2 regions of the Micromonospora sp. Utrum1 genome follow, and region 1 is predicted to be linked to the other one. Evidence: riboswitches for the same ligand, from Rfam matches in the RefSeq annotation. Region 1 holds a riboswitch; the other holds the start of a gene.
What was found. A riboswitch is a leader RNA that binds a small molecule or an ion and turns the genes downstream of it on or off. The one in region 1 is predicted to bind thiamine pyrophosphate.

Region 1 (6,698 bases):
GACGAGCTGCGCCGCCGCTGGGACGAGGAACACCAGAAGCTGCGCGAGCTGATGCTCATGTACAAGCAGAAGGCCGCGTACAACGACGGGCTGGCCTCCCGCTACCAGGCCGCGCAGACCCGGCTGCGCAAGTTCGAGGAGGCCGGGCCGCCGCCCGTACCCCCGAAGGACCAGGACATCCGGATGCGGCTGACCGGCGGGCGGACCGGCAAGCGCGCGGTGATCGCCGAGGCCCTCGAACTGGACGGCTTGACCTATCCCTTCGACCTGGAACTCTGGTACGGCGACCGGGTCGCGGTGCTCGGCGCGAACGGGACCGGGAAGTCGCACTTCCTGCGCCTGCTCGCCCGCGGCGGCACCGACCCGGACCCGGCCAACACCCCGGTCGACGGCGCGGCGGCCCTCGCCCCCGTCGCGCACGACGGCCAGGTACGCCTCGGCGCCCGGGTCCGCCCCGGCCACTTCTCGCAGACCCACGACCGGCCGGAGCTGATGGCGAAGACGCTGGTCGACATCCTGTGGCGGGGCGACGACCACCGGGCCGGCATGGACCGGCACGCGGCCATGGCGGCGCTGTCCCGGTACGAGCTGGCCGCGCAGGGCGACCAGCGCTTCGGCACCCTCTCCGGCGGCCAGCAGGCGCGCTTCCTGGTGCTGCTGCTGGAGCTGTCCGGGGCGACCCTGCTGCTGCTCGACGAGCCCACCGACAACCTCGACCTGGCCTCCGCCGAGGCCCTCGAAGCGGGGCTGGCCGCGTTCGCCGGGACGGTGGTGGCGGTCACCCACGACCGGTGGTTCACCCGATCCTTCGACCGGTTCGTGCTGTTCCGCGGTGACGGCGAGGTGGTGGAGACCCCGGAGCCGGTCTGGGACGTGCGGTGATCGACGCCGCGCTGGTCGACCGACTCTGCGCGGTCGAGGGCGTGGTCGCGGTGGCGCTCGGCGGCAGCCGGGCCCGGGGCGAGCACCGGCCGGACTCCGACTGGGACCTGGGCCTCTACTACCGGGGTCCGCTGGACGTGGCCGCCCTGCGAACGCTGGCCGGCTCGGTCGCCGACGGCGAGGTGGCGCTCACCGCGCCGGGCGGCTGGGGACCCTGGGTGGACGGCGGCGGCTGGCTGCGCGTCGGCGGGGTGCCGGTGGACTGGATCTACCGCGACCTGGACCGGGTGCACGCGGTCTGGGCGGAGTGCCGGGCCGGCCGCTACACCGTCGGGACGCAGGCCGGGCACCCGCTCGGGTTCTACTCCCACGCGTACGCCGGTGAGGTGGCGCTGGGCCGGGTGCTCGGCGACCCGACCGGGGAGCTGACCGCGCTGCGGGCGCGGGCGCAGGCGTACCCGCCGGCGCTGGGGGAGGCCCTGGTGGCCGGCGGCTGGGAGGCGGGCTTCCTGCTCGACGGGGCGGCCAAGGGCGCGGCCGCCGGCGACGCCGGGTACGTGGCCGGCTGCCTGTTCCGTGTGGTCGGGGTGCTGGTCCAGGCACTGCACGGCCGGGCCGGGCGCTGGCTGGTCAACGAGAAGGGCATGATCGCCTCGGCCGGGCGCCTGCCGGGCGTGCCACCCGACTTCGCGCGGCGGGCGCAGGCGCTGCTCGGCGCGGTGGGGCGTACGCCGGAGGAGTTGGCGCGGACCCTGGCCGACGCCCGGCAGCTGGTGGCCGAGGCGCTCGGCTGAGTGGGCCGGCGGTCAGCGGCATAGGGTGGATCTCGTGACTGAGATGACCTACCGCCGGTTGGGCGACTCCGGGCTCGTGGTGTCCGTCGTCGGCATCGGCTGCAACAACTTCGGCCGCAAGCTCGACCTCGACGGCACCCGCGCGGTGGTGGACGCCGCGCTCGACGCCGGGATCAACTTCTTCGACACCGCCGACATCTACGGTGAGCCGCAGGGCGGCTCCGAGGAACTGCTCGGGCAGGCGCTCAAGGGCCACCGGGACGACGTGGTGGTCGCCACCAAGTTCGGCATGGACATGCACGGGCTGAACGGGCCGGACCACGGTGCCCGGGGGGCCCGCCGCTACATCGCCCGGGCGGTCGAGGCGTCGCTGCGCCGCCTCGGCACCGACCACATCGACCTGTACCAGATGCACGAGCCCGACCCGGGCACCCCGATCGATGAGACCCTCGCCGCGCTGGACGACCTGGTGACCGCCGGCAAGGTGCGCTACCTCGGCAACTCGAACTTCGCCGGCTGGCAGATCGCCGACGCCGACTGGACAGCCTCCTCGCAGGGCCGCACCCGCTTCATCTCCGCGCAGAACCACTACTCGCTGCTGCAGCGGAGCGTGGAGGCCGAGGTGATCCCCGCGTGCGAGCGGTTCGGCCTGGGCATGCTGCCGTTCTTCCCCCTGGCGAACGGCCTGCTCACCGGCAAGTACAAGCGCAACGAGGCCCCGCCCGCCGGCAGCCGGCTCTCCGGCGGCGGCCGGTACGCCGAGCGCCTGGCCGCCGCCGACTGGGACACCATCGAGGCCATCGAGGCGTACGCGGCCGAGCGCGGAATCAGCATGCTCCAGGTGGCCATCGGCGGGCTCGCCGCCCGGCCGGCGGTGACCTCGGTGATCGCCGGTGCCACCACCCCCGAGCAGGTACGCGCCAACGCCGAGGCGGGCACCTGGCAGCCCACCGACGAGGACCTGGACGCCCTCGACGCCCTCCTCTGACCCACCCGCGCCTCCGCTGCCCCGGCACCCTTCCCGGCTGCCGGGGCAGCCTGCTGTCCGGCCCCGCCCTCTCCCCACGCGGGCGAGGGCATCAGGACAGCATGACGTGACGGGGGGATCACCCGCTGTCCCGTCCTCCACCCCGGACGGTCCGTGGGAAATTCCCCACCCGCCCCTTGGCGGATCCGGACGCACGTCGTACGGTAGGCCCGCAAGTGACCCACGGGAGCCCGGTGCCACCGGGCTGAGAGGGGGGCTGGAAGCCCCCGACCGTCGAACCTGATCCGGGTAATGCCGGCGCAGGGAGGAGAGTTGCCGTGCCGTCCCTGGGACGACTGCATCTGATCACCGACACCCGGCCGGGGCGCGACCCGCTCGCCGTGCTGCGTGCCGCCCTGCCGGTGGCCCGCGCCGAGCTGGTCGTCCAGGTCCGGGTGGAGGACGAGGCCACCGACCGGGAGGCGTACGAGCTGGCCCGCCTGGTTGTCGGGCTGTGCCGGCCGTACGGGGCGACCTGCCTGGTCAACGACCGGCTGCACGTCGCGCTGGCGGTGGACGCCGCGGGCGGCCACGTCGGCGCGGAGGACCTGCCGGTGGCGGCCGCCCGCCGGGTGCTCGGCGCCGACGCCGTGCTCGGCGCGACCGCGCGGGAGCCGGGCGGTGCCGCCGCCGCGGTCGCCGCCGGGGCCAGCTACCTGGGCGTGGGCCCCTGCCACGCCACCACCACCAAGGCCGGCCTGCCCGACCCGATCGGCCCCGCCGGGGTACGCGCGGTCACCGGCGCGGTGGACGTGCCGGTGATCGCCATCGGCGGGGTGACCGCCGCGTCGGTGCCGGCGCTGCGGGCGGCCGGGGCGTACGGGGTGGCGGTGGTGGGGGCGATCTCGGCCAGTCCCGATCCGGCACGCACGACCGCCGCGCTGATCGAGGCCCTGACGTGCTGACCCGACCGGACGTCGCCATCGTGGGGGCGGGACCGGTCGGGCTGGCGATCGCGTGGCGGTGCGCGTCGCGTGGGCTGCGCGTGGTGGTGCACGACCCCGCCCCGGGGACCGGGGCCTCGCACGTCGCCGCCGGGATGCTCTCCCCGGTCGCCGAGGCGTACTTCGGCGAGCACGAGCTGACCGGGCTGCTCGCCGACTCCGCCGCCCGCTGGCCCCGCTTCGCCGTCGACCTGGCCGAGGCGGCCGGAGCGGAGGTCGGGTATCGCGCCGACGGGACCCTGGTGGTCGGGCTCACCGCCGACGACCTGGCCGAGGCGCGGCGGCTCTGGTCGTACCAGCAGGGGTTGGGGCTGCCGATCACGCCGCTGCGCCCCTCCGAGCTGCGTGACCGCGAGCCGGCGCTCGCCCCGCGGGTGCGCGGCGGCGCGGTCGCCCCCGGCGACCACCAGGTCGACCCGCGCCGGCTGGTCGTCGCGCTGCGGGCGGCGGCCGAGCGGGCCGGCGCGGTGCTGCGCCCGGCCCGGGTCGGCGCGCTGTCCGAGGTGGACGCCGGGGTCACCGTGGTCGCGGCCGGCTGCGGCGCCGCCGCGCTGACCGGGCTGCCGGTCCGGCCGGTCAAGGGCCAGGTGCTCCGGCTCCGCGCGCCCGGTCGCGGCGCGCCGGACTTCCGGCACGTGATCCGGGGGTACGCCGACGGCGAGTCGATCTATCTGGTGCCCCGGGACAGCGGGGAGGTGGTGGTCGGGGCGACCGTCGAGGAGCGCGCCGACACCGAGGCCACCGCCGGCGGGGTGCTCCGGCTGCTCCGCGCCGCCGTCGACCTGGTCCCGGAGCTGGCCGAGTACGACCTGGTCGAGGCGACCGCCGGGCTGCGCCCCGGCACGCCGGACAACGCGCCGATCATCGGGCCGCTGCCCGGCCGGCCCGGCGTGCTCGTGGCCACCGGGCACCACCGGCACGGCATCGTGCTCACCCCGGTCACCGCCGACCTGGTCACCGAGCTGATCGTCACCGGCGAGCCGGACCCGCTGCTCGCCCCCTTCACCCCGGACCGGTTCGGGAAGGAGCCCAGGTGGAACTGATCGTCAACGGAGCGGGCCGGGACCTGCCCGGCGGTGCGACCGTCGCCGACGTGGTCCGCGCGGTCACCGCGCAGGAGCGCGGCCTGGCGGTCGCGGTGAACGGCGAGGTGGTGCCGCGCGGCGGCTGGTCGTCGACCGTGCTGCGCAACGGCGACCGGGTCGAGGTGCTCAGCGCCGCCCAGGGCGGGTGAGCCGGATGTCCTTCGAGATCGGTGGGGTCGGCTTCGGCTCCCGGCTCATCCTCGGCACCGGTGGCGCGGCCAACCTGCACGTGCTGGAGCAGGCGATCCGCGCCTCCGGCACCGAGCTGGTCACCCTGGCGCTACGCCGGGTGGACACCGCCCCGGGCGCCGCCGGCGGCCTGCTCGACCTGCTGGACCGGTGCGGCGTACGGCTGCTGCCGAACACGGCCGGCTGCTACACCGCGTCCGAGGCCGTGAAGGTGGCGCAGCTGGCCCGGGAGGCGTTCGACACCGACTGGGTGAAGCTGGAGGTGATCGGCGACGAGCGCACGCTGCTGCCCGACGGGGTGGAGCTGCTGCGCGCCGCCGAGGAGCTGGTGGCCGACGGGTTCACCGTGCTGCCGTACACCTCGGACGATCCCATCCTGGCCCGGCGGCTGGCCGACGTGGGCTGCGCGGCGGTGATGCCGGCCGGCGCGCCGATCGGCTCGGGGCTGGGCGTGAGCAACCCGCACCACATCCGGCTGATCCGGCAGAGCGTGGACGTGCCGGTGATCCTCGACGCCGGGATCGGCACCGCCTCCGACGCCGCGCTGGCCATGGAGCTGGGCTGCGACGCCGTGCTGCTGGCCAGCGCGGTCACCCGGGCCGCCGATCCGGTGGCGATGGCCACCGCCATGCGGCACGCCGTCGAGGCGGGCCGGCTGGCCTACGGGGCGGGCCGGATCGCCCGCCGCTTCCACGCCCTCGCCTCCACTCCCGACGAGGGAAGGCCGGACCTGTGACCCCGCCGCTCGGCATCGGGAGCGCGGTCCGCTCCGCGGATCCTGGCGGGAGAGGGCCCCACTCGGGCACTGCCGTGCCGTCGGGCGTGGTGCTGCTCACCGACCGGTGGCAGGCGCGGCGCCCCCTGACCGAGGTCGTCGAGGCGGCCGTGGCCGGGGGAGTGCGCTGGGTGGTGCTGCGGGAGAAGGACCTGTCCCGGGCCGAGCGCGCCGCCCTGGCCGCCGAGCTGCGCGCGATCCTCGCCGACGCCGGCGGCAGGCTGATCGTCGCCGGGCCCGACCCGCTCGACGGCGACGCCGTCCACCTGCCGGCCGCCGGCCCGTACCCGCCGCCGGTTGTCGGGCTGGTCGGCCGCTCCTGCCATGACGCCACGGAGCTGGTCCGACTCACCACCGAGGACTACGTGACGCTCTCGCCGGTCTTCCCGACGAGGAGCAAGCCCGGCTACGGGCCACCCCTGCACCCCGACGGGCTGCGCGAGCTGGTCGCGGCCAGCCCGGTGCCGGTGCTCGCACTCGGCGGCATCGGGACCCCGGAACAGACCCGGGCGTGCGTAGCGGCAGGAGCGGCCGGCGTGGCGGTGCTCGGCGCGATCATGCGCGCCGAGGACCCCACCGAGCTCGCCGCCACGCTCACAGCGGCCCACGAAGCGGCTGGTCGGGCCGGGCACGGTCGGCCGCAGCCCCCAACCGCAACCACCGAGGAAAACCAGTGACGCCGAAGACCATCCTCACCATCGCCGGATCCGACTCCAGCGGCGGCGCCGGCATCCAGGCCGACCTCAAGGTCTTCGCCGCCCTCGGCGCGTACGGGACCAGCGTGATCACCGCGGTCACCGCGCAGAACACCCGCGGCGTGGACGCCGTCCTGCCACTGCCCCCGCAGACCGTGCGCGACCAGCTCGACAGCGTGCTCGGCGACTTCGACGTGCGCGCCGTGAAGACCGGCATGCTCGGCACCCCGCCGGCCGCCGACGCGGTGGCCGAGGCAGCGGCGGCGGGCCGGCTGCCCCGCCTGGTCGTCGACCCGGTGCTGGTCGC
Region 2 (6,698 bases), 690 kb from region 1:
CCCGGCGGAGCGCCGGCACCGGGCACGGCCTGACCGGCATCCGGGAACGGGTGGAGCTGTTCGGCGGAACGTTCAGCGCTGTTCCGCGCGCGCAGGGCGGCTTCGAGGTGCGGGTGGAGCTGCCCTTCGACGCCGAGGCGTCTGCCGCCGTGCTACCCCCGGCGGGGATCACCGGATGACCCGGGTCCTCATCGCCGACGACGAGGCGCTGGTCCGCGGCGGCCTCCGCATGATTCTCACGGCGCAGTCCGACCTCGAGGTCGTCGCAGACGCCGCCGACGGCGAGGAAGCAGTGCAGCTGGCGATCCGGCACGAGCCCGACGTGGTGCTCATGGACATCCACATGGCACCCACGGACGGGATCGCCGCGACCGAGCGGATCCTGGCCGCCCGGAGTGAGACCCGCGTCATCATGCTGACCACCTTCGACCTCGACGAGTACGTCTACCGGGCGCTGCGGGCCGGCGCCTCCGGGTTCATGCTCAAGACCACCCCGCCGAGGGAGCTGGCCGAGGCGGTGCGGACCGTGTCCCGGGGTGACGCCCTGCTCTCCCCGTCGATCACCCGTCGCCTGATCGACCACTACACCGCGACGGCGTCGGTGGTCGGCCACCCCGGCCTGGCGGAGCTGACCGCGCGGGAGACCGAGGTGTTGCGGATGATGGCGCTCGGCCTGTCCAACCGTGAGATCGCCGGCCAGCTCTTCGTGAGCGAGGCGACCGTGAAGACGCACGTGAACCGCATCTTCGCCAAGCTCGGGGTACGGGACCGGGTGCAGGCGGTCGTACTGGCGTATCGGAGCGGGCTGGCTCAGCCGCGGGGTTGACGGGGCGCCGCATCAGCCGATCAGCGGGCGGAAGGTGCCGAGCGCGATGCTGACCGCCAGCGCCGCCCCGGCCACCGCCGCCGCGACGGCGACCAGCAGGGCGTCGGCCCGGGTGAAGCGCTGCCGCCGGGCGACCGTACGCGGGGTGCCGGCGTCGAAGCCGCGGGCGTCCATCGCCACGGCCAGCCGGGTGCCGCGCCGGATCGCCCCGACCAGCAGCGCGAACGCCGTCGACGCGAACAGCCGCAGCCTGGCCACCGGGTTGCGGCCGGCGTCCACGCCCCGGGCCCGCCGAGCCATGCTGATCATCCGCCACTCCTCCTCGAGGAGCGGCACCAGCCGGAACGCGGCCAGCGCCCCGATGGCGAACCGGGCGGGCGCCTTCGCGTTCTGGATCAGCGCGTCGGCCAGGTCGGTGGGGTCCGTGGTGGCGAACACGATGATCCCCGGCAGCGCCACCGCGAGCATGCGCAGCACCAGGCCCAGCGCGGTGACCAGCACGCCCTCGGTGACCGTGACCGGGCCGGCCTCGACCAGCACCGGGCCGGAGCGATCGGCGGCGAAGAGCACCAGGGTGACCAGGATGCCGCCGGCGCCGGCGAGCAGCGGCCAGGCCCGCCGGGCCAGCAGCCGGTAGCGGATGCCGAACAGCGGTAGCACGGCCAACTCGACCGCGATGGCGATCGCCGGGGCGACCGGGTCCAGGGTGGCGATCAGGATGACCGAGAAGAGCAACGCGGCGGCCAGCTTCGCCACCGGGTTGCGCCGGGCCAGCGGCGCGCCGGCCGCCGCGACGGGTTCGACGCCGATCACGGCCGACCTCCGGGCGTCCGCCGCTCCAGGGTGACGGTCCGGTCTGCGAGCGCGGCCACGAAGTCGGGATCGTGGGTGACCGCGACGACGCCGTGGCCGGCGTCGCGCAGCTCGGCGAAGAGGTCGATCAGCTCCCGCCAGGTCCGCCGGTCCTGGCCGAAGGTGGGCTCGTCGCAGATCAGCAGGCGGGGCGCGGTGGCCAGGGCGGTCGCCACGCTCAGCCGCCGCGCCTCGCCGCCGGAGAGGGTGTACGGGTTGGCCCCGGCCAGTCGGTCCAGTCGCAGCCGCGCCAGCAGGGCGTCCACGGTCGCCGTCACGGCCGGCTCGGGCTGGCCGGTGCGGCGGGGGCCGAGCGCCAGCTCGTCGCGGACGGTGCCGGTGACGAACTGGTGCTCCGGGTCCTGGAAGACCGAGCCGATCCGCCGGGCCAGGGCGGGCGCCCGCCAGCGGTGCGGGGGAGTGCGGGCGTCCCCACCGGCCAGCGCCTCGGTGGCGGTGGCCGTACCGGTGCCGGGGCGGAGCAGCCCGCCGAGCAGCAGGGCCAGGGTGGACTTCCCGGCGCCGTTGGGGCCGAGGACGGCGAGGGCTTCGCCGGCGCGTACCCGAAGGTCGGTGGGGGCCAGCCGGGGCGGCAGGCCGAGCCGGTCGGCGGCGAGCAGCACCTCGCCGGGCGGCGTGCTGGCATGCCGCGGGGGCACGGTGTGGCCGGGCACCCAGACCCCGGCGTCGGCCAGCGCGTCGCCGTGCGCGGCGAAGACCGCGTCGGGCCGCCCGTCGGCCCGCACGCCGCCGCCGGGCTCCAGCACGACCACCCGGTCGATCAGCGGCAGCGCCTCGGCGACCCGGTGCTCGACCAGGATCAGCGTGGTGTCGGCGTCGACGGCGTCCGCGACGGCCCGCCGGACCAGAGTGGCGCCGGCCGGGTCGAGGTTGGCGGTGGGCTCGTCGAGCAGCAGCAGCCCCGGCCGCAGGGCGAGCGCCCCGGCCAGGGCGAGCCGCTGCTGTTCACCCCCGGAGAGCGCGGCCGTGGGCCGGTCCCGGTGGTACGGAAAGCCGACGCGTCGCAGTGCCTCGTCCACCCGGGGCCAGATCTCGTCGGCCGGCACCCCCCGGTTCTCCAACCCGAACGCCACGTCGTCGCCGCAGCGGGCCATCACCAGCTGGCTCTCCGGGTCCTGGAAGACGACGCCGACCCGTTCCCGGGCCTTGCGCGGGTCGAGCCCGTCGATCTCGACGATGCCCTCCTGCTCGCCCGAGTCCTCCGGCAGCAGACCGGCCAGCGCGGCGAGCAACGTGCTCTTGCCCGCCCCCGACGCCCCGAGCAGCAGCACCCGCTCGCCAACCTCGATGCGCAGGTCCACCCCGCGCACGGCCCAGCCCTTGCGCCCGGCGTGCCGCCACCCGAACCCCCGCAGGCTCACGGCCCCCACCACACCACCTCCCTCCGGCCCTCCGGCCCCAGCTTGGTTGATCAAGAAGTTTGCGTCTGGAGAACCGCCTCGGCCGACGCAAACTCCTTGATCAACGCGGTCGACGGGGGGCGGTCAGACGGCGGCGCGTTCGCGGCCGGCGGGGAAGCGGTCGAGGACGCCCGTGTTGGCCAGGGATCGGGTGAGGGCGACGCTGCCCAGGCCGGCCACCACCAGCGAGCTGGCGGCGGTCAGCAGGATGTAGGGGAGGCGGAAGCTGCCCCACGCGGTGCCCGGGTACCAGACGAAGACGTCGTAGATCGCCGCCGCGAGACCGGCCAGCGTCGCGGCGAGCAGCGCCACGGGCAGCCGGTAGTTGCGGTACGCGAAGAGCGCGAAAGCCAGCTCGGCGGCGGCCGCCTCCAGCGGGCCCTGCACGACGATCGTCCAGCCCCAGCTCGTGCCCAGCGCCACCGAGACCAGTGCGGCCAGGGTGAGGGTGAAGAGCGCCGCGCCCGGCTTCCGGACGACCAGGGCGCCCAGCACGGCCGGCACCAGCCAGACGCCGTACAGGACGGCGCGGCCGGGCAGCGGGATGGCGTCGGCCGGCCCGTTCCAGAGCAGGCCCCAGGCCCAGAAGATGATGCCGAAGGCCACCGCGAGCACGGAGGCCACGACGATGTCGATGGTGCGCCACCGGTTGGTGCTGTCCATGGTTGCTCCCAGTTCTGTGAGGCGAACCAGGAGAAGACGCACGCCGCGCCCGGTGGTCACCGGACGGCGGCGCGGCTGGAGGTCGACCGAACTCCCTGCGCTGGCATTACCCAGATCAGGTTCGAGGGTCTGCGGGCACCGGCCCGCACTCTCAGCGCTGTGCGCTCCCCTGTCGGATGTGAAGTTGTCTCGTCGCAGACGCTAGCACCGACCCCGGCCCCGGGCCCAGCAGGGCGATCGCCCGTTAGGGTGGCGATCATGCGGGTCGAGGCGCGAGGTCTGACGTTCGAGGTACGCACCGGCGGCCCCGAGGGCGGCAAACCCGTCCTGCTGCTGCACGGCTTCCCGCAGCACGCCGGCGAGTGGGACGAGGTGATCCCCGCGCTGCACGACGCCGGGCTGCGCACGTACGCGCTCGACCAGCGCGGCTACTCGCCCGGCGCGCGGCCGGCGGACGTCGGGGCGTACCGGATCCCGGAGCTGGTGGCCGACGCGGCCGGCGTGCTCGACGCGCTCGGGGTGACCACCGCCCACGTGGTCGGCCACGACTGGGGCGCGATCGTGGCGTGGGGCCTCGCGGCGGCGCACCCGGAGCGGGTCCGCACGCTGACCGCCGTCTCGGTGCCGCACCCGGCGGCCATGGGGCACGCCCTCGCCACCGATCCGCGCCAGAAGGCCCGCTCCTCCTACATCGCCCTGTTCCGCAAGCCCGGCAAGGCGGAGAAGGTGCTGCTGGCGTTCCGCGCCGCGACCCTGCGCCGCATGCTCGCCGGGGTGGGCGACGCCGCCCGCGTGGCCCGCTACGCCGACCCGATGCGCGAGCCGGGCGCGCTGACCGCGGCCCTGAACTGGTACCGGGCGATGACCGGAACGGACATGAAGGCCGTCGGGCCGGTGGGCGTGCCGACCACGTTCGTCTGGAGCGACAAGGACGTGGCGATCGGGCGGACCGCCGCCGACGCGTGCGCCGCCCACGTCACCGGCGACTACCGTTTCGTGGTGCTGCCCGACGTCACCCACTGGATCCCGGACGAGGCGCCCGGCCCGCTGGCCGCGGCGATCCTCGCCCGCGTCGGCCGATGACCCCCACCCCGGCCAGGCCGCACACCCGCGCGTCACTCGCCGCCCAGCTCCGCGACCTCGGGGTACGCCCCGGCGGCACCGTGCTGGTGCACACCTCCCTGCGCCCGCTGGGCTTCCTCTGCGGCGGCCCCGAGGCGATGCTGCTCGCCCTGCGCGACGCGCTCGGCCCGGACGGCACGGTGGTGGTGCCCACCCACACGCCGGACAACAGCGACCCGGCGGAGTGGAACAACCCGCCCGTGCCGCCGGACTGGTGGCCGGTGATCCGCGACGAGCTGCCCGGCTTCGACCCGGCGGTCACCCCGAGCCGGTTCATGGGCGCGCTGGCCGAGCTGGTGCGCACCTGGCCGGGGGCGCTCCGCAGCGACCACCCGTACGTCTCGTTCGCCGCCCTCGGGCCAGCCGCCGCGCGGATCGTCGCCGGCCACGCGCGGGCCGACATGCTGGGCGAGGGTTCGCCGCTGGCCCGCCTCTACGAGTGCGACGCCGACGTGCTGCTGCTCGGCGTCGACCACGGCAGCAACACCTCGCTGCACCTGGCCGAGTACCGGCAGCCCGCGCCGCCCCGGCAGCGCTGCGGCGCGGCGGTGCTGACCGCCGACGGCGGCCGGGAGTGGGTGTGGTGGGACGACGTGCGCCTGGACGAGGAGTGTTTCGCCCGCCTCGGCGCCGACCTGGAGGCCACGGGCGCGGTGCGGCTCGGGCCGGTCGGCGACGGGACGGGCCGGTTGATGAGGCAGCGGGCGGCGGTCGACTTCGCGGTCGAGTGGCTGGCCCGACCCCGACGGACGGAGGAAGCATGACGGTGAGCGCCGAGGCGTACCTGGCGGTGGTGACCGAGACGATCGGCCGGGTCGCGGCCGACCAGCGGGAGAACGTGGGCCGGGCGGCGGACCTGATCGCCACGTCGCTGCGCGCCGACGGGGTGGTGCACGCGTTCGGCACCGGCCACTCGGAGGCGCTCGCCATGGAGATCGCCGGCCGGGCCGGCGGGCTGGTCCCGACCAACCGGATCGCTCTGCGCGACCTCGTCCTGCACGGCGGCGAGCCGGCCGACGTGCTCGGCCCGAAGCTGGAACGGGAGCCGGCCGTGGCGCACCGCCTCTACGAGCTGGCCCCGGTCCGGCCGCAGGACGTCTTCGTGCTCGCCTCCAACTCCGGGGTGAACGGGGCGATGGTCGAGTTCGCCGCCGTCGTCAAGGAGCGCGGGCACGGGCTGGTGGCGATCACCTCGGCGCAGCACTCGGCCCGGATGACCTCGCGCCACCCGTCCGGCCGCAAGCTCGCCGACTTCGCCGACGTGGTGCTCGACAACGGCGCCCCGTACGGCGACGCCACCCTGCCCCTGCCCGGCGGCGGCGGGGTCGGCGCGGTCTCCTCGATCACCGCCGCGCTGCTGGCCCAGCAGATCGTCGCCGAGGTGGTCGCCCGGCTGCTGGCGGCGGGGGAGCGGCCCCCGGTCTACCTGTCCGCCAACATCACCGGCGGCGACGAGCACAACGCCGAGCTGGAGGCCCGGTACGCCGGCCGCATCCGCCGTGGCGCGTGAGCGCGAGGAGTGAGCCGGGTCTGCGAGCCCCGCAGTCGCGAACGGAGGGCAGCACAGTGAACCGGTTTCACGCTCGCGTGGGCGGGGCACAGGCTGTGCTGCCGCTGGGAGGCCCCCACCGGCAGTACCGTCTTCCCTGGAGGTAGCGCGTGTCCAAGGAAACCGAGAAGCAGCGCTGGCAGCGCAACTTCGCCGACCTGCTCCAGGAGCTGCGGGTCGCGCAGACCGGGGTGCAGATCCTCTTCGCCTTCCTGCTCACGCTGCCGTTCAGCAACGGTTTCACCCGGACCACCGGCTTCCAGAA

Region 2: it holds a riboswitch for thiamine pyrophosphate, as region 1 does, so the genes downstream of both, AC0OLQ_RS28925 (ECF transporter S component) here and AC0OLQ_RS32230 (thiamine phosphate synthase) in region 1, are expected to answer to the same signal.

What each region holds. Positions count from the first base shown of each region.
Region 1 is NZ_CM170071.1:6,862,188-6,868,885, reverse strand. It holds gene AC0OLQ_RS32245 (ABC-F family ATP-binding cassette domain-containing protein) at 1-882, shown strand, start outside; gene AC0OLQ_RS32240 (nucleotidyltransferase domain-containing protein) at 879-1,676, shown strand; gene AC0OLQ_RS32235 (aldo/keto reductase) at 1,702-2,664, shown strand; TPP riboswitch at 2,877-2,987, shown strand; gene AC0OLQ_RS32230 (thiamine phosphate synthase) at 2,982-3,608, shown strand; gene thiO (glycine oxidase ThiO) at 3,602-4,690, shown strand; gene thiS (sulfur carrier protein ThiS) at 4,681-4,881, shown strand; gene AC0OLQ_RS32215 (thiazole synthase) at 4,878-5,657, shown strand; gene AC0OLQ_RS32210 (thiamine phosphate synthase) at 5,732-6,373, shown strand; gene thiD (bifunctional hydroxymethylpyrimidine kinase/phosphomethylpyrimidine kinase) at 6,370-6,698, shown strand, end outside.
Region 2 is NZ_CM170071.1:6,171,863-6,178,560, reverse strand. It holds gene AC0OLQ_RS28945 (sensor histidine kinase) at 1-179, shown strand, start outside; gene AC0OLQ_RS28940 (response regulator) at 176-826, shown strand; gene AC0OLQ_RS28935 (energy-coupling factor transporter transmembrane component T family protein) at 839-1,639, opposite strand; gene AC0OLQ_RS28930 (ABC transporter ATP-binding protein) at 1,636-3,069, opposite strand; gene AC0OLQ_RS28925 (ECF transporter S component) at 3,184-3,762, opposite strand; TPP riboswitch at 3,837-3,943, opposite strand; gene AC0OLQ_RS28920 (alpha/beta fold hydrolase) at 4,021-4,845, shown strand; gene AC0OLQ_RS28915 (AAC(3) family N-acetyltransferase) at 4,842-5,648, shown strand; gene AC0OLQ_RS28910 (sugar isomerase domain-containing protein) at 5,645-6,394, shown strand; gene AC0OLQ_RS28905 (DUF6328 family protein) at 6,544-6,698, shown strand, end outside.